Regions from separate parts of the Kluyvera sp. 1366 genome, predicted to be linked through region 3. Evidence: predicted binding sites of a transcription regulator. Region 3 holds the regulator's gene; each other region holds the start of a gene.

What was found. Region 3 encodes PurR, which represses purine synthesis genes. Its sites were predicted from a motif close to CANGCAAACGTTTGCNTG; they were not measured.
Region 1: guaB (IMP dehydrogenase) is a predicted target of PurR. The motif match lies at 1,360-1,377, and genes of this name have one in related genera.
Region 2: purL (phosphoribosylformylglycinamidine synthase) is a predicted target of PurR. The motif match lies at 3,747-3,764, and genes of this name have one in related genera.

The regions. Positions count from the first base shown of each region.
Region 1 is NZ_JBTRDW010000003.1:398,068-404,408, forward strand. It holds gene guaB (IMP dehydrogenase) at 1-1,299, opposite strand, end outside; gene xseA (exodeoxyribonuclease VII large subunit) at 1,469-2,842, shown strand; gene ACVLVH_RS08675 (M4 family metallopeptidase) at 2,892-3,917, shown strand; gene ACVLVH_RS08680 (protealysin inhibitor emfourin) at 3,902-4,228, shown strand; gene ACVLVH_RS08685 (con-10 family general stress protein) at 4,332-4,514, shown strand; gene ACVLVH_RS08690 (glucose/quinate/shikimate family membrane-bound PQQ-dependent dehydrogenase) at 4,601-6,341, opposite strand, start outside.
Region 2 is NZ_JBTRDW010000003.1:443,779-450,119, reverse strand. It holds gene ACVLVH_RS08865 (MurR/RpiR family transcriptional regulator) at 1-764, opposite strand, end outside; gene yfhb (phosphatidylglycerophosphatase C) at 932-1,570, shown strand; gene tadA (tRNA adenosine(34) deaminase TadA) at 1,635-2,129, shown strand; gene mltF (membrane-bound lytic murein transglycosylase MltF) at 2,126-3,583, opposite strand; gene purL (phosphoribosylformylglycinamidine synthase) at 3,854-6,341, shown strand, end outside.
Region 3 is NZ_JBTRDW010000006.1:41,936-48,276, forward strand. It holds gene gloA (lactoylglutathione lyase) at 45-452, shown strand; gene rnt (ribonuclease T) at 560-1,228, shown strand; gene ACVLVH_RS14335 (Grx4 family monothiol glutaredoxin) at 1,264-1,599, opposite strand; gene ACVLVH_RS14340 (C40 family peptidase) at 1,964-2,755, shown strand; gene cydH (cytochrome bd-I oxidase subunit CydH) at 2,812-2,901, opposite strand; gene purR (HTH-type transcriptional repressor PurR) at 3,176-4,201, shown strand; gene punR (DNA-binding transcriptional activator PunR) at 4,198-5,109, opposite strand; gene punC (purine nucleoside transporter PunC) at 5,220-6,341, shown strand, end outside.

The DNA.
Region 1 (6,341 bases), on a different contig from region 3:
CTGGTGCACGATCTCTTTCAGGCGGCCTTTGTAGGCAACGCGGCCTTCGATACCTTCCGGTACCAGTTTGTCAGCGGCGTTATCGCTCTGGAAGTAACGATCTGAAGAGCCTTTGGACATCGCGCCCAGTGAACCCATACCGCGATAAGACTTGAACGAACGGCCTTGATACAGCTCGATTTCGCCCGGAGACTCTTCGGTACCAGCCAGCATAGAACCGACCATGACGGCCGCTGCGCCTGCTGCAATCGCTTTAGCGATGTCGCCAGAGAAGCGGATGCCGCCATCAGCGATAACCGGAATGCCGGTGCCTTCCAGCGCGGCAACCGCATCAGAAACCGCGGTGATCTGTGGCACGCCAACACCAGTGACGATACGCGTGGTACAGATTGAGCCAGGACCGATCCCCACTTTCACCGCGCTCACGCCGGCCTGCGCCAACGCCAATGCGCCTGCGCCGGTGGCAACGTTGCCGCCGATGATTTCCAGGTTCGGATATTTTGCACGGGTTTCACGAATACGCTGCAGCACGCCTTCAGAGTGACCGTGTGATGAGTCAATTAGCAGCACGTCAACACCGGCAGCAACCAGCGCATCAACGCGCTCTTCATTGCCCGCACCGGCACCAACCGCAGCGCCTACGCGCAGACGGCCTTCCGCATCTTTACACGCGTTAGGTTTACGTTCGGCTTTTTGGAAGTCTTTAACGGTGATCATGCCCAGCAGGTGGAAGCTGTCATCAACAACCAGCGCTTTCTCAACACGTTTTTCATGCATTTTGTGCAGCACAACTTCGCGTGCTTCACCCTCTTTCACCGTTACCAGGCGCTCTTTAGGGGTCATCACTGCGGAAACTGGTAAGGTCAGGTCGGTAACAAAACGCACGTCACGGCCCGTGATGATGCCCACCAGCTCGTTGTCGGTGTTCACGACCGGGTAGCCGGCGAAGCCGTTACGTTCGGTCAGCTCTTTCACCGCCGCCAGCGCGGTAGTTGGCAGCACGGTTTGTGGATCGGTAACGACGCCGCTTTCGTGTTTTTTCACCTTACGAACTTCATCCGCCTGGCGCTCAATTGACATGTTTTTGTGAATAAAGCCCAAACCACCTTCCTGCGCCAGCGCAATTGCCAGACCGGCTTCGGTCACGGTGTCCATTGCAGCGGAGAGCATGGGGATGTTCAGACGGATGTTTTTCGTCAGCTGAGTGCTGAGATCAGCGGTGTTCGGTAAGACAGTGGAGTGAGCGGGAACGAGCAGAACGTCGTCAAATGTGAGGGCTTCTTTAGCGATTCTTAACATTGCAATATCTCCACCTGGGGGCGATTAAAACAGATAAAATATTGCCGCGGCATTATACAGGCCGAAACCGATTGCCTCCAGTGTTTTTTCAGAAAATGTCTTGATCCTCAGGGCAAGCAATGTAGTATCAGTTGATTAACCCTCTGATTTAAAATTTGATCTACATCACATGTCGCTACCGCCAACCGCCAATATTTTTACCGTCAGCCGCCTGAACACCACGGTGCGCCAACTGCTGGAAAATGAGATGGGCCTGGTGTGGCTCAGCGCTGAAATTTCAAATTTCACTCAGCCCTCTTCCGGTCATTGGTACTTCACGTTGAAGGATGATGGCGCACAAGTGCGCTGCGCGATGTTCCGCAACAGCAATCGTCGCGTCACCTTCCGTCCGCAACATGGCCAGCAAGTGTTAGTGCGCGCCAGCATCACGCTGTATGAGCCGCGCGGCGATTATCAGCTGATTATCGAAAGCATGCATCCGGCCGGTGAAGGCTTGCTGCAGCAGCAATTCGAGCAGCTGAAAGCGCGTTTAGCCGCGGAAGGCTTATTCGATCAACAGTTCAAACAGCCGCTGCCGGATCCGGCGCGTCAGGTGGGCGTGATTACCTCCGCCACCGGCGCGGCGCTGCACGACGTGCTGCGCGTGCTGCATCGACGCGATCCTTCACTGCCGGTGATTATCTATCCCACCGCGGTGCAAGGTGTGGATGCGCCGGCTGGCATTGTGCGTGCCATTGAGCTGGCTAACCAGCGCGATGAGTGTGATGTGCTGATTGTCGGTCGTGGCGGCGGTTCGCTGGAAGATTTGTGGAGCTTCAATGACGAGCGCGTGGCGCGGGCGATTTTTGCCAGCCGCCTGCCGATTGTCAGCGCCGTTGGGCATGAAACCGATGTCACTATCGCTGACTTCGTAGCGGATTTACGTGCGCCGACGCCGTCTGCTGCGGCAGAACTGGTGAGCCGTAATCAGCTTGAACTGTTGCGTCGTTTGCAGTCGCAGCAGCAGCGCATGGAGATGGCGATGGATTTCTATCTGGCTCAGCAGCAGCGTCGCTTCACGCGCATTCAGCACCGCTTGCAGCAGCAGCATCCACAGCTGCGTCTGGCACGCCAGCAAACCGCGCTCTTACAGCTGCAGCGCCGTCTCGGTGAAGCAATGGACCAGCGCATGCGTGTGGCCAATCGTCAGCAGGATCGCCTGCTGCAACGCCTTAACGCCCAGCAGCCGCAGGGACGTATTCTGCGCGCTCAGCAGCAGCTCCAGCAATGGCACTATCGCTTACAGCAGGGCATGGAGAAGCAGCTCAATCACAATCGTCAGCGCTTTGGCACGCTGGCGGCACAGCTGGAAGGCGTGAGCCCGCTGGCGACGCTGGCGCGTGGCTTCAGCGTAACCACCGACACCCAAGGTCAGGTGGTGAAGAAAACCCAACAGCTGAGCAAAGGCGACTTGCTGCGCACCCGGCTGGACGATGGCTGGGTGGAAAGCCAGGTTACCGCACTCGAACCGCAGAAATCCCGGAGCCGCAAAGCGCGTTCATAGCGGGAAAACTATACTTCTGGCATGTACCTAAACGGCCAGGAGTTTTTTTATGTCTTACAGCGTTATTCCTCCCTACATTCTGCGCAATATCATTGATAACTGCTCCGGCGCGCAACAAGACTACGCGCGCCGCACCCTCACCCACGTCCAGCACTTGATGGGCGAACATAACGCTAAACCAGCAAGCACCGCCACCGCTCAGCCAGGCACGGTGCTGCGTGCTATCTATGACGCCGAAGGAACGCAAAATCTGCCCGGCACGTTGGTGCGCGAAGAAGGCCAGCCGGGAAATGGTGATGTTGCAGCCGAAGAAGCCTGGAACTATCTCGGCATTACCTACGATTTCTTCTGGCAAATCTACCAACGCAACTCGCTGGACAATAAAGGCCTCAAGCTCGATGGCACCGTGCATTACGGCAAGGAGTATCAGAACGCCTTCTGGAACGGGCAGCAGATGGTGTTTGGTGACGGTGACGGCGAGATTTTCAATCGCTTCACTATCGCGCTGGATGTGGTGGCGCACGAGCTGACGCACGGCGTGACAGAAACCGAAGCGGGATTGATCTATTTCCAGCAGGCAGGCGCGCTGAATGAATCGATGTCTGACGTGTTTGGTTCGCTGGTGAAGCAATTTCACCTCAAGCAGAGCGCCGATCAGGCCGACTGGATTATCGGCGAAGGTTTACTGGCGCAGGGCATCAACGGGCGCGGATTGCGCTCGATGTCGTCACCGGGAACGGCTTACGATGATCCGGTGCTGGGTAAAGATCCGCAACCGGCCGATATGGCGCACTACATCGAAACGCGTGACGACAACGGCGGCGTGCACCTCAATTCCGGCATTCCCAATCGCGCCTTTTACCTCGCCGCTAAAGCGCTGGGCGGCTTTGCGTGGGAACAGGCCGGTCAAGCCTGGTACGACACGCTGTGCGACAAAACGCTGCCGCAGGATGCCGATTTCAGCACCTTTGCGCGCTTTACCGTGCAGCACGCCAATCAACGATTCAACAGCTCAGTGGCGGAAAAGATTCAATCCGCCTGGCAGCAGGTAGGCGTAACATGGACATCCAACTGACCGATGACGCAATCATCGAGCTGGCGCGGGAAGGCGGAATCGCTTTTATCCCTAAACTGCGCGGCGAACGGCGCTTTGCGCTGGGGGAACTGCCGGAACCGCAAAAGCAGCGCGTCTGCGAAGTACTGGAACAGGCAATGCCGTTGGGGGAAACGGAAGATCAGGCGGCAAATGTCGGTCGTGGCGATCAGCGCTACTACCGCATTCAAATCACCTATGCTACCCATCGCGAAGCGGGAAGTTTCGTGATTTTAATTCCCGAACAACTGGCGCCCCCCGAGCTGCAATCGCTGTGGCGAGACGGTGAATAGGTTATCGGAGATCTCTCAAGGCAGAGCGTAACTGATTGACTATACTCATTATGTGGCTAGCTAGTCCACGTCGAAGAAAACACCCTTAGATGAGGTCTCTGCTATGACACAAAAAAAGCAACGAGGTGGTGCCGGGAACTTTGCAGAGGACCCGGAGCGCGCCAGGGAAGCCGGTAGCGCTGGCGGCAAAGTCAGTGGGGGTAATTTCAGAAACGATCCTGAAAGAGCCAGGGAAGCTGGAAGAAAAGGAGGTCAAAAAAGCCGTCGCCCTTCTAAGCAGCAGTAATTAAGGTGCCTTAAAGGAAGAGATGTGCCACGGAGGGTTATAAAAAAAGGCCGACATCATGATGTCGGCCTTTCTCTTTTTTTAACTTACTTGCTGTCTGGCAGCGCGTAAGCAATCACGTAATCACCACGGTCTGGCGACTGACGTGCACCGCCTGCGGAGATCAGGATGTACTGTTTGCCGGTTTTCGGCGAAACGTAGCTGATTGGACCGCCCTGGCTGCCGACCGGCAGACGTGCTTTCCACACTTCTTTACCGGTTGAGCTATCGAAAGCGCGCAGATAGTAATCCTGCGTACCCGCGATGAACACCAGGCCACCCTGCGTTGCCAGCGTGCCGCCTAAGGTCGGCATACCAATTGGCATTTTCGCGCGCATTTTGATACCAAACGGACCGGTATCTTCTACCGTACCCACTGGCACCTGCCACACGATCTGACGGGTTTTCATGTCAATCGCTGACAGCGTACCGAACGGCGGAGCCTGGCACGGAATGCCCAGCGGCGACATGAAGCGGTTTTTGTTCACCGCGTACGGTGTGCCTTTCAGCGGAACCGCACCCATACCGGTGTTGATAGCTTCACCACCGTTGCTGGCCGCCGTTTTGCTGGTGTCTTGTGGGATCATCTGTACCCACAGGCCCAGACGCATGTCGTTAACGAACATGTACTGGTTGTTCGGGTCAAACGAGATACCGCCCCAGTTCATACCGCCCAGTGAACCTGGGAAGCTGAGGGATTTATCGGTATCCGGCACGGTGAACAGACCATCGTAACGCATGCCTTTAAAGGCAATACGGCACGCCAGCTGATCAAACGGTGTTGCACCCCACATATCCGACTCCGTCATTTTCTGGTTGCCGATATTTGGCATTTCCACAGAGTGCGGCTGAGTTTTGGTGTACTGCTCGTTCGGGATGTGACCCTGCGGCATCGGCAGCTCTTCAACTTTGGTCAAAGGCTTGCCGGTCAGGCGATCCAGCACCCAGATCATGCCGGTTTTCGCGCCGATAACGACGGCTGGCTTGTTGGTGCCATCCTTCATCGGGAAGTCGACCAGGCTCGGCTGCATTGGCAGGTCGAAGTCCCACAGATCGTTATGCACGGTCTGATAAACCCACTTCTGCTTACCGGTGGTGGCATCCAACGCCAGGATTGATGCGCCGTAAGTGTGATCCAGTTTGGTACGGTTCGCACCCCACAGATCCACTGACGAGCTACCCATCGGCAGGAACACGGTGTTCATTGCCGGATCGTAAGACATTGGCGCCCACGAGTTTGGCGTACTGCGGGTGTAATTTTTACCCGGCATCAGCACCGCATTGGGGTCGTCGTTGCCTGGGTCAAACGCCCAACGCATCTGACCGGTGATGACGTCAAAACCACGCAGCACGCCGCCAGGCATGTCGGTCTGTACGTTATCGGCGACACGACCACCCACAACAACAGTGGTGCCGGCCATCGCTGGCGGTGACGTCAGCTGATATTGCGGATCTGGCGCACTGCCCAGACCGGTTTTCAGGTCAACCACACCGTGCGTACCGAAGGTGTCGCACAGCTCACCGTTGTCGGCGTTGATAGCAATCAGACGCGCATCAATGGTGTTCATCAGAATACGACGCTGACAGGTGTCGCCAGCAGGCAGCACAGCGGCAGTAACCGGCGTTGAACCCGGCTCGGTTGGCTGCTGCAGCGGTTTAGTCGCATCGAAATAGGCTAAGCCACGGCAGCGGTTCCACACTTCTGCCTGCGCGTTGATTTCGCGTTTCCAGATTTCCTTACCGCTGTCTGCGGCAACCGCAATCACATTGTTATGCGGGGTGCACAGG
Region 2 (6,341 bases), on a different contig from region 3:
GCCATAAACAGCAGATCGGTCAACGCCAGCTGCGCGCTGGTCGACGAGATCGCCGCACTGCGCGTGCTCTGCTCTTCCGCCACGGTGTAGAGGCAAACCGTGGCGCACTGCTGCAGAGCATTCGGCGTAAAGCCGGTAAAGGCCAGCACATCGGCACCGACCTGCGCCGCTTCCTGCGCCGCCAGATTGATTTCGCGACGTTCGCCAGTATAGGAAATCGCCAGCAGCACATCGCCCGGCGCCATCGCTTGCACGCTGGCGAGCAAAGCGTGCATATCCTGCTCCGCCACCGCATTGATGCCGATCTTCATCAGCTTCCACGAAAAATCTTTCGCCACTAAACCGGACGCGCCGATGCCAACCAGCAAAATCCGATTGGCATTTTTCAGCAGCTGCAAGGTTTGCAGCAGCTTCTCTTCGCTATTGATGTCCAGCGTGGCGCGGATCGCCGAGATCTTTTCGGTCAGCAGCTTTTCGCCGACCACTTTCAGCGGATCGTCGCTGAGAATATGGTTATGCACGGTAATCGCATCGCGATCGGCCATCGATTCGCTCAGCGCCAGCTTCAGCGCTGGAAACCCTTTGTAGCCCAGCTTCTGGGCAAACTTCACCACGCTGGACTGGCTAACGCCCGATTCCTCAGCGAGTTTTTGTGAACTGAGATGCCGTGCACGATCCGGCTGCGACAGCAAAAAATCCGCCAGCCGGCGCTCATTTAGCGCCAGTCGAGGGTAGAGCTGACGAATGCGCAGCAATGAACTCATGGTTCGATCCTTAATTCCTTTATCCGCAAACAGCGCGTAAACGCGAAGAATAAACTATTCAAATGGCATTGTAGTCACTGGAATTAAAAATAGCAGCTTTCGCCCTGAACGCCGAAGCTGGCTACACTGTAGTGCAGAAACCACGAAGGATAGAGAAGGAGTGCTGTTTGACAAAGGGTACACAACGACGCGTGGTGTTTTTCGATCTCGATGGCACGCTGCATCAGCAAGACATGTTTGGCACCTTTATGCGCTATCTGCTGCGACGTCAGCCGATCAATCTGCTGCTGGTGGTGCCGCTGTTACCGGTGATTGGTCTTGGCATGCTGATCAAAGGCCGCGCCGCACGCTGGCCAATGAGTTTGTTACTGTGGGCGATTACCTTTGGCCACAGCGAAAAACGTCTGCGCCAGCGTGAGGCGGAATTCGCTGAGTGGTTCCGCCAGCGTGTTACTGCGTTTCCGGTGGTGCAGCAGCGGCTCACCGACTATCTCAGCAGCAGCGATGCCGATGTCTGGCTGATTACCGGTTCGCCGCAGTCGCTGGTGGAGCAAGTCTATTTCGACTCGGCCTTCCTGCCGCGCGTACAGCTGATTGCCAGCCAGATGAAACCGGGCCGCGGCGGACGTTTGCTGTCGATGCGCTGCCTCGGCCATGAAAAGGTGGCACAGCTGGAGGAGAAAATCGGCACGCCGCTGCAACTGTATAGCGGCTACAGCGACAGCAAACAGGACAACCCGCTGCTGTTCTTCTGTCAGCACCGCTGGCGCGTCACGCCGCGCGGTGAGCTGCAACAGCTGGAATAACGCTTCGATTCCGGCAGCAGCATCGCTATAATGCGCCGCCTTTATTGCCCGCAGGAGTTGCCCGGTGAACCCACAAACTGATGAATATTGGATGCGTTATGCGCTGGAACTGGCGAAGCGCGCGTGGGAGCAGGGCGAAGTGCCGGTTGGTGCGGTGCTGGTGCAGGGCGACAAGGTGATTGGCGAGGGCTGGAACCGGCCGATTGGTCAGCACGATCCCACCGCACATGCCGAGATTATGGCGCTGCGTCAGGGCGGCAAAGTACTGGAAAACTATCGTCTGCTGGATACCACGCTGTACGTCACGCTGGAACCCTGCGTGATGTGCGCCGGTGCGATGGTGCATGGCCGCATCACGCGGCTGGTGTACGGCGCTAAAGATGAGAAAACCGGCGCGGCCGGTTCACTGCTGGATGTGATTGGTCATCCCGGCATGAATCACCAAATTCAGATTGATTGCGGTGTGCTGGCGGAAGAGTGTGCCGGGATGCTGAGTGACTTTTTCCGCATGCGTCGCGAGCAGAAGAAGGCGCTGCGTCAGGCGCAGCGCACCGGTTAATTCATCGCAATTTTCGGTTCGACCGCCGGGTAACCGGCGCCTAACTCCGCTTCCAGTGCCGACTGCTGCGCTAAACGCTTCTCCTGTTCCTGCAAATATCCTACCAAACTGATCTGATATTTACGGATATTCTCCACGTAGTTATAAGCTTCGTGGCCGCGCGCGTAGCCGTAGGTGGTTTGCGTGTAATAGCGCTTCTGGCTCAACATCGGCAAACGCAGCTTCACGTCGGCCCAGCTGTCGGGATTGCCGCCCTGTTTCGCCGTCAGCTTGCGTACGTCCAGCATGTGCGCATAGCCCATGTTATATGCCGCCAGCGCGAACCAGATACGTTCATCTTCAGGAATCGTTTCCGGGACTTTCTCCATCATGCGCTTGAGATATTCGCTGCCGCCGCGAATGCTCTGTTCGGGATCGAGGCGATCGTTGACGTCAAGGCTGTCGGCGGTATTACGCGTCAACATCATCATGCCGCGCACGCCGGTTGGCGATGTGGCCTGCGGATTCCAGTGCGACTCCTGATAAGAGATCGCCGCCAGTAAACGCCAATCCATGCTGGCGGAATATTTCTCAAACAGCGGTTTGATATCCGGCAGCGTGTTATCAATGGCGCGCAGGAAGGTGCGGGTATCAACGTAATCGAAGGTGCCAACGTGGCCGAGATACTTCTCTTCCAGCCGCGCCATCGTGCCTTCCTCGCCCATCTGGCTGTAGAAGTCGAGCATCGCCGCACTCAGGCTGTCGTCTTCGTTACGCGGTAAATACCAGGTGACCGGCTCTTCGTCAGTCACATCAAACGCCACCGCCAGCTGCGGATGAATGCGCTGCAGCAGGCCGATGGTGACCGAATCGCCCACCGTGTAATCGAGTTTGCCGTCAGCAACCGCTTCAAGCAGCGCTTTCTGACCCTGATCGGTGGAGATCGCCCAGTCGAGATCGGGATAGCTGTCAGCTTTGGCGGAACGTAAAGTTGACAGATATGCCGAACCGGACTGCACAATCAGGCGGCCTTTGAGATCGCCGAGATTCTTCGGACGAGGCTTATCGATGCGGTACACCAGCTGCTGGGACACCGAATAGTAGCTCGGGCCACTTTGGTAGTGTGCGAGGCGCTCGCTGTTGTAGATCAAGCCGGCCGCCAGCAAATCCGCTTTACCGTCATCGAGGTCGTCAAACAGATCGCCGAGATTAGGACGCACCTCAACTTCCAGTTTTACGCCAAGGTAATCGGCGAAGCGCTTCGCCAGCTCGTAATCCATACCGGCTGGTGCATTGTTAATGGTGTAGTAAGTCAGCGGAGAGTTAACGGTACTGATGCGCAGCACTCCGCGTGATTTGATCTGTGATAGCGCGTCTGTTCCGCCCCCGTACCACGGGATTGAAGGCCACAATGCTAGCGCAAGTAGCACGGTGATCAGACCGATAAACAGATAGTTTATTTTTAGGCGTTTCAAATAGTTGTCTCGTAATGGCTCACAGGCCTCTGTCTTTTAAAGGCAGTATTTATGTTGTTTTAACTCCCAGAGCGAGGGGCATTTTGCGCAACAAAAAGGGGCAGGGCAACTTTTATAGCAAGAATTGTGCAAAATTCAGCCAAACGCCAGGCGCCAGAATTTATGCGCAAACGGTTTCGTAACCCGAGCTGTTTCTCTATAATACCGCCCGTTTTCCCCTGTTGCGCCCAATGAAGCGTCGCCCGGCACTTCAAAGACGAGAGATCTTTAATGATGGAAATTCTGCGTGGTTCGCCCGCTCTGTCGGCATTTCGTGTAAACAAACTGCTGACCCGCTTTCAGGACGCTCACCTTCCGGTGAGTGATATTTACGCCGAGTACGTCCATTTTGCCGATGTTAGTGCACCGCTCAGCGCGGATGAGCAAGCCCGCCTGCAACGCCTGCTGAAATACGGTCCTTCTCTCGCCGAACACGCGCCACAAGGGCGTCTGTTGCTGGTAACGCCGCGTCCCGGCACCATCTCACCGTGGTCATCGAAAGCCACCGACATCGCCCATAACTGCGATCTGCCACAGGTATTGCGTCTTGAGCGCGGTATGGCCTTCTATGTGCAGGCACCTGAGCTGACGGAAGCACAGTGGCAGCAGCTGGCGAGCCTGCTGCATGACCGCATGATGGAAACGGTGTTCGCTGATCTCAACGATGCGCAGCAGCTGTTTGCTCACCATCAGCCGCAGCCGCTGAAAAGCGTTGACGTGCTGGGCGCAGGCCGCCGCGCGCTGGAGCAGGCCAACACCACGCTGGGCCTGGCGCTGGCTGATGATGAGATCGATTACCTGCTTGATGCCTTTACTAAGCTGGGCCGCAATCCAAACGACATCGAGCTTTACATGTTTGCGCAGGCAAACTCCGAGCACTGTCGTCACAAGATCTTCAATGCCGACTGGATTATCGACGGCGAAAAGCAGCCGAAGTCGCTATTTAAAATGATTAAAAACACCTTTGAACACAATCCTGAGCACGTGCTGTCTGCCTATAAAGACAACGCTGCGGTAATGGAAGGTTCTGAGGTTGGCCGCTTCTACGCCGATGCGCAGAAGGGCGAATATGAATTCCATCAGGAAGCCGCACATATCCTGATGAAAGTCGAAACCCATAACCACCCAACCGCCATTTCACCATGGCCGGGTGCCGCGACCGGTTCTGGTGGCGAAATCCGTGATGAAGGCGCAACCGGACGTGGCGCGAAGCCCAAAGCCGGTCTGGTCGGTTTCTCGGTATCGAACCTGCGTATTCCAGGCTTTGAACAGCCGTGGGAAGAGGATTTCGGTAAGCCGGATCGCATCGTCACCGCGCTGGATATCATGACCGAAGGTCCACTGGGCGGCGCGGCGTTCAACAACGAATTTGGTCGTCCAGCCCTCAACGGCTACTTCCGTACCTACGAAGAGCGCGTCAACAGCCACAATGGCGTGGAGCTGCGCGGCTATCACAAGCCCATCATGCTAGCGGGCGGCATCGGTAACATCCGTGCCGATCACGTGCAGAAAGGCGAGATCGTGGTCGGCGCCAAGCTGATCGTGCTGGGTGGCCCGGCTATGAACATCGGTCTGGGTGGTGGCGCGGCATCGTCAATGGCATCAGGCCAATCGGATGCCGATCTCGACTTTGCGTCAGTACAGCGCGACAACCCAGAGATGGAACGTCGTTGCCAGGAAGTGATCGACCGCTGCTGGCAGCTGGGCGAAGCCAACCCGATTCTGTTCATCCACGACGTCGGCGCGGGCGGCCTTTCGAACGCCATGCCAGAGCTGGTGAGCGACGGTAATCGTGGCGGTAACTTCAACCTGCGCGACATCCTAAGCGATGAGCCAGGCATGAGTCCGCTGGAAGTATGGTGTAACGAGTCGCAGGAACGTTATGTGCTGGCGGTCGCGCCGGAGAAACTGGCGCTGTTTGACGAGCTGTGTCAGCGTGAACGCGCGCCTTATGCGGTCATCGGTGAAGCCACCGAAGAGCTGCATCTGAACCTCGCCGACAGCCATTTCGACAACAAGCCAATCGACATGCCGCTCGACGTACTGCTGGGCAAAACACCGAAGATGACGCGTGATGTTGCCAGCCAGCAGGCCAACGGCGAAGCGCTGCAGCGTGACGGGATTAGCGTAGCGGATGCGGTGAATCGCGTGCTGCACCTGCCGACCGTGGCGGAAAAAACCTTCCTGATCACCATTGGTGACCGCAGCGTAACCGGCATGGTGGCGCGCGATCAGATGGTAGGACCGTGGCAGATTCCGGTCGCGAACTGCGCCGTCACCACCGCCAGCCTCGATAGCTATCACGGTGAAGCCTTCTCGCTTGGTGAACGTGCACCCGTCGCATTGCTCGACTTCGCGGCTTCAGGTCGCCTCGCCGTCGGTGAAGCGCTGACCAACATCGCCGCAACCTCCATTGGTTCGCTGCAACGCGTTAAGCTCTCTGCGAACTGGATGGCCGCCGCCGGTCATCCAGGCGAAGACGCGGGCTTGTACGCGGCGGTTAAAGCGGTCGGCGAAGAGTTGTGTCCCGCGCTGGGTATCACCATTCCGGTGGGCAAAGACTCGATGTCGATGAAAACCCGCTGGCAGCAAGGTACTGAGCAGCGCGAAATGACCTCGCCGCTGTCGCTGGTGATCACCGCCTTTGCGCGCGTGGAAGATGTGCGTCGCACCGTGACGCCGCAGCTGCAGGCGGATCAAGACAACCTGCTGCTGCTGG
Region 3 (6,341 bases):
GTTGCTTGTCATGCACTGATGACGTTTTAAAAAAAGAGGATGTTATGCGTTTACTTCACACCATGTTACGCGTTGGCGATTTACAACGTTCAATCGATTTCTACACCCGCGTGCTCGGCATGCGCGTACTGCGTCAAAGCGAAAACACCGAGTATAAGTACACCCTGGCATTCGTTGGCTACACCGAAGAGAGCGAGGGCGCGGTGATTGAGCTGACTTACAACTGGGGCGTGGATAAATACGATCTCGGCAACGCTTACGGCCATATCGCGCTGGGCGTGGACAATGTCGCTGACACCTGCGAACGCATTCGCAGCGCGGGCGGCAACGTAACGCGTGAAGCGGGCCCGGTAAAAGGCGGTTCGACTATCATTGCGTTTGTTGAAGATCCAGACGGCTACAAAATCGAGCTGATTGAAAACAAACATGCCGGTCACGGCTTAGGCAACTAAGGTTGCCCGTCAGCCTGCTATTTGCAGGCTGACTTCCCTCTCCTGCTGCACCCTCCTGCGATTTTTGCCATAATGCGCGCTGCCCTATTTATTGCCATGAGATCCTGATGTCTGAATCGAACGCTTTAAACGCTCTCCACCAACGCTTCCGCGGTTTTTATCCTGTTGTGATCGACGTTGAAACCGCGGGTTTCAATGCACAAACCGATGCACTGCTGGAAATTGCAGCCACCACGCTGAAAATGGATGAAGACGGCTGGTTGCACCGCGATGAAACGCTGCACTTCCATGTGGAACCGTTTGAAGGCGCCATTCTGAATCCTGCGGCGCTGGCGTTTACCGGCATCGACCCCACCAATCCGCTGCGCGGTGCGGTAAGTGAATATGAAGCCCTGCACGCGATTTTTAAAATGGTGCGCAAAGGCACCAAAGATAGCGGCTGCAATCGCGCCATTATCGTGGCGCACAATGCCACTTTCGATCTCAACTTCGTGATGGCGGCCGCCGAGCGCGCCAGCCTGAAGCGCAATCCGTTCCACCCGTTTGCCACTTTTGATACCGCGGCACTGAGCGGTTTAGTGCTGGGGCAAACCGTGTTGGCGAAAGCCTGTAAAGCGGCGGGAATGGAGTTTGATAGCACGCAGGCGCATTCGGCGCTGTATGACACCGAGCAAACCGCGACGCTGTTCTGTGAGTTGGTAAACCGCTGGAAACGCCTGGGCGGCTGGCCGCTGGCTTTCAGTGAAGAATCCGCAGACGAGGCGTCTGCCGAGTAACTAAAGAAAAGGCCGACATGTGTCGGCCTTCTGCATTATTCCGCTTCTTTATACTTCTCAGCGGTCTCTTTCAGCAGTGGCTGAAGTTCACCGCGCTGGAACATCTCAACGATGATGTCGCAGCCGCCGACCAGTTCACCGTCGACCCACAGCTGCGGGAAGGTTGGCCAGTTAGCGTATTTCGGCATTTCAGCGCGAATATCCGGGTTCTGCAGAATATCCACGTAAGCGAAACGCTCGCCACACGCAGAAAGCGCCTGCACGGCTTGCGCCGAAAAACCACAGCTTGGCAGCTTTGGCGAACCTTTCATGTACAGCAGAATCGGGTTTTCTGCGATCTGACGCTGAATTTTTTCAACAGTACTCATTATTGCCTTCCTTAATCTTCTACTTCGTGTTTGTTTATTGTAGCGATTTCGCTCCCGGACTGAAAACGGGATTTTGCGTTTGCACTGGCTAATCGCCATGTTTGTTAAGTTAACGCATGACAAATAACATTTTCATATCATTAATTGGCATTAATAAATTAATAATTAGCAATAATTTCGCTGTGTTAACCAGCTGAAATCGCTCATTTTTGCTACAGAATCAATCTGGTAACATATTAATAGAAAAAGGCCTTACCTTTTGTAAAAAAAGTGGATTAGAATTGCCTCGGCGCTGGTCACTTGATCAGATTTCTCTCACTTTTCCGCAGTCTGCTTTGATTCAGCCTGCTTAACCTGTAACCGGATTATGCGTCTACTAATTACGCTTTTCATACTGGCTTTAGCCCAACTGTTCTTTAATGTGGCCGCTGCATCTCCGCATGCGCCCGTTAACGCCAGTTCGCTTAAAGCAGAGAAAAAGAGCGCACGTGAAGACGAGCGCCGCAAACGACGTCCGGTGAAGACCACCACCAAAAAATCGCGCCTGACTGCTGTTCAAAAATTCAAACTCAAAAAACAGAGCAAAACAGAAACCGCGCTGCACAAAACCACCAGCAAAAAATCCCCGTTAAAACTTTCTGCTAAGAAATACGGTCATCAACGTTTAGCGAAGAAAACGCCAGAGATCGCCGTCAATGATGAAGCCTTAGCGCTGACCGGCATCAAAATGAGTAAAGCGCACCGTCAGCGTTATCAAAAAGCGCGTGAAACGGCGATGACCAAATTAATGGGTCAACTCGGCAAACCTTATCAGTGGGGCGGCGCTTCGCCACACACCGGTTTCGATTGCAGCGGCCTGGTGTGGTACGCCTATAAAGATCTGGTGAAATTCAAACTGCCACGCACCGCCAATGAGATGTATCACCTGCGTGATGCGGCACCGATTAAGCGTGAAATGCTGGAGAAAGGCGATCTGGTGTTCTTCCGCATCAACAATCGCGGTACCGCCGACCATGTGGGCGTTTATCTTGGCAATGGCAAATTCATTCAGTCGCCGCGTACCGGCAAAGATATTCAGATTAGCGCATTGGGTGAGGATTACTGGCAGAAACACTATGTGGGCGCGCGTCGTATGATGACGCCAAAAACCATTCGCTAGCTGTTGCGCAACAGACATAAAAAAGCCGGATGCTGTTGTCAGCTCCGGCTTTTTTGTTAATGCATGATCGCGGTAAAGCTGAAGGCGATAATCATCAACAGTGCGCCAACAGTGGTCATTAGCGCCAGCTTCAGGTCGGTATTCATCACAACTCCTTAGTCACACAATTATTAGGGTTAAGACGATTTTCGCATAGCAATAGGCAAAAATCTCGTGTTATCCGCGCCAGCTTGCTAGAATCGCCGCCTTTCGTTGCGCAACAGATTTTGCGCAGGCTGTATTTACAGCGTGATGAAGTGATTTCGCCTGCTAGAACATACCGTTTTGCCCGCTTTTTTGGGCTGTAAAAGCATTAGCAGACGCAAACGTTTAACAATATACTTATCAGTAAGTTGCGATAAGCCCAGGAGCACCATTTTCATGGCAACAATTAAAGATGTCGCAAAACGCGCGGGTGTCTCAACCACCACGGTTTCGCATGTCATCAACAAAACGCGTTTCGTTGCGGAAGAGACGCGTAACGCCGTATGGGAAGCGATCAAAGAATTACATTACTCGCCAAGTGCCGTGGCGCGTAGTCTTAAAGTCAATCACACCAAAACCTTGGGTCTGCTGGCGACCTCCAGCGAAGCGCCCTACTTCGCTGAAATTATCGAAGCGGTGGAGAACCGCTGCTTCGAACGCGGCTATACGCTGATTCTCGGCAATGCTCACAACGATCTGCAAAAGCAGCGCGCTTACCTGTCGATGATGGCGCAAAAGCGCGTCGACGGCTTGCTGGTGATGTGTTCGGAATATCCAGACGATTTGCTGCAGATGCTGGAAGAGAACCGCAATATCCCCATGGTGGTGATGGATTGGGGCGCGTCACGCGGTGATTTCACCGATACCGTGCAGGACAATGCATTTCAGGGCGGCTATCTTGCCGGGCGTTATCTGATTGAACGTGGCCATCGCGATATCGGTGCCATTCCTGGCCAAATGGAGCGCAACACCGGCGGTGGACGTCATGCTGGCTTCCTGCAGGCAATGAACGAAGCGGGCATTACAGTGCGTCCGGAGTGGGTGGTTCAGGGCGACTTTGAGCCTGAATCGGGCTATCAGGCGATGCAACAGATCTTAAATCAGAAACAGCGTCCAACCGCGGTGTTCTGCGGTGGCGATATCATGGCGATGGGCGCGATTTGCGCTGCTGATGAGATGGGTTTGCGCGTACCGCAGGATATCTCGGTGATTGGCTACGATAACGTGCGCAACGCGCGCTATTTCACACCAGCGCTCACCACCGTGCACCAGCCGAAAGCTGAACTGGGCGAAAAAGCGCTGGAAATGCTGCTGGATCGCATCACCAGCAAGCGCGAAGATCCGCAAACTATCGAAGTCCAGCCAACGCTGATTGAACGTCGTTCGGTGGCGTACGGTCCGTTCCGCGACTACCGCCGCTAAGCCGACACTTCGCTGAGCCATTCGTGGTTCAGCGTTTCCGCATCCCCGAGATAAGCCAGTAACCACGCCAGCGCCGGTGACGCGCGCTGTTCTGACCAGCTAACGCAGCACGGACTGTCCGGAAACGCCTGCGGTAGCGCCAGCTCGACCAGTTTTTGGCTGTCCAGCAGTGGACGCGCCAAATGGCCAGGCACCATGCCGACGCACAATCCTGCCAGCAAACAATCCATCCCGGTTTCCCACTCTGGCACCACCAACCGCCGCTGATTATCCAGCGTCCATGTCATACGGCGCGGTAACGCACGCGAGGTATCTTCCAGCACCAGCGATGGCCACGCCCGCAAGGTTTCATCATCCAGCTCCTTGCTGTTAACCAGCGGATGATCAGGGCTCACCACACAACGCCAGTTCAGCGCGCCCATATCCTGAAAGGCAAAACGTCCGCCCACCGGAATGGCCTGGGTTGCGCCAATCGCCACATCCACCCGACCATCAGCCAACGCATCCCACACGCCGTTGAACACTTCGTAGCTGATAATCAGCTCCATATCGGGAAAATGGCGATAGAAGTCCTTCACTAACTGTCGCGTGCGCTGCGGTTTTACAATGCAGTCAACCGCGATGCTCAACTCGCCGCGCCAGCCATTTGCCAGTTGCTGACACTGTCGGCGAGTGGCCAGCATTTTTTTGATAACAGATCGGCCTTCCCGCACAAAATGCTCGCCCGCCGCTGTCATCACCACTTCCCGATGCTGGCGCTCAAACAGCGGCACCGCCAGCCAGGTTTCCAGCTGGCGCACAGTATAACTGACGGCAGAGGGCACGCGATGCAGTTCCTGCGCTGCCGCGCTAAAACTGCCGGTGCGCGCTACTGCATCCACCACTTCAAGCGCATATTCTGACCACATAAATTTGCCTTCAAAAATTTTAACAGCACCATGCAAATATTAGCGTTTCACAAAGCGCGCCGCATCCTTTTACACTCCCCGGCGTTCACCCTGCCCAAAAGAGAATCAACATGTTGTCATCTAAAGCATTTATGCCTTATCTCGCCGTGCTCAGCATGCTCGGCTTTCTTGCCACGGATATGTATTTGCCCGCCTTTGGCGATATGCAGCGTGATTTTGCTAGCGCACCCGGCACCATCAGCGCCAGCCTGAGTCTGTTTCTCGGCGGTTTTGCCTGTGCCCAGGTATTTTGGGGACCGCTATCAGATCGTTATGGACGTAAGCCGATTTTGCTGGCGGGCCTTGCCATCTTCGCCCTCGGTTGTCTGGGAATGCTGTGGGTGACCGATGTCCGCCTGATGCTGGCGCTGCGTTTTATGCAGGCGATTGGCGTGTGTGCGGCTGCCGTAAGCTGGCAGGCGCTGGTGGTGGATCACTATCCAAAAGCGAAAGCCAATAAAGTGTTTGCAACGATTATGCCGCTGGTTGCGCTGTCGCCGGCGCTGGCACCGCTGCTCGGCGCCTGGCTGATCGGCCACTTCCACTGGCGCAGCATCTTTATCACGCTGACGCTGGTTGCCGTAGTGTTGCTGATCGGTACGCTGCAATTAACCTCGCCTAAGCGCGAGAAAGTTGCCTCAGGCAAACAACCCGGCTGGTTGACTTTGCTGGGTACCCGCGTCTACAGCGGTAACGTCTTAATCTATTCGGCATGTTCGGCGAGCTTTTTCGCGTGGCTGACGGGCTCACCTTTCATTCTCGCCGCAGCTGGCCTGACGCCGGGTGATATTGGCCTGAGCTATATTCCGCAGACCATTGCGTTTCTGATTGGCGGCTTTGGCTGCCGCACGCTGTTAAATCGTTATCAGGGCGCGCAACTGCTGCCGTGGTTGCTGGTGCTGTACAGTCTGAGCATCCTAAGTCTGTTTGTCATCGCCCTGATGCCTTCAGCGCCGCTGTTTGTGCTGCTGATGCCCTTCTGCGGCATGGCGCTGGCCAATGGCGCGATCTATCCGATTGTGGTGGCCAGCGCATTAGCGCCCTTCCCGCACGCCACCGGTAAAGCGGCAGGATTACAGAATTTATTCCAGTTAGGATTGTGCTTTGTCGCCAGCCTGCTGGTCTCCGCCGGCCTTGAGCAGGCGCTGTTCAACACCACATTAGTGATGGTGGCCACCGTGGTACTGGCGTGG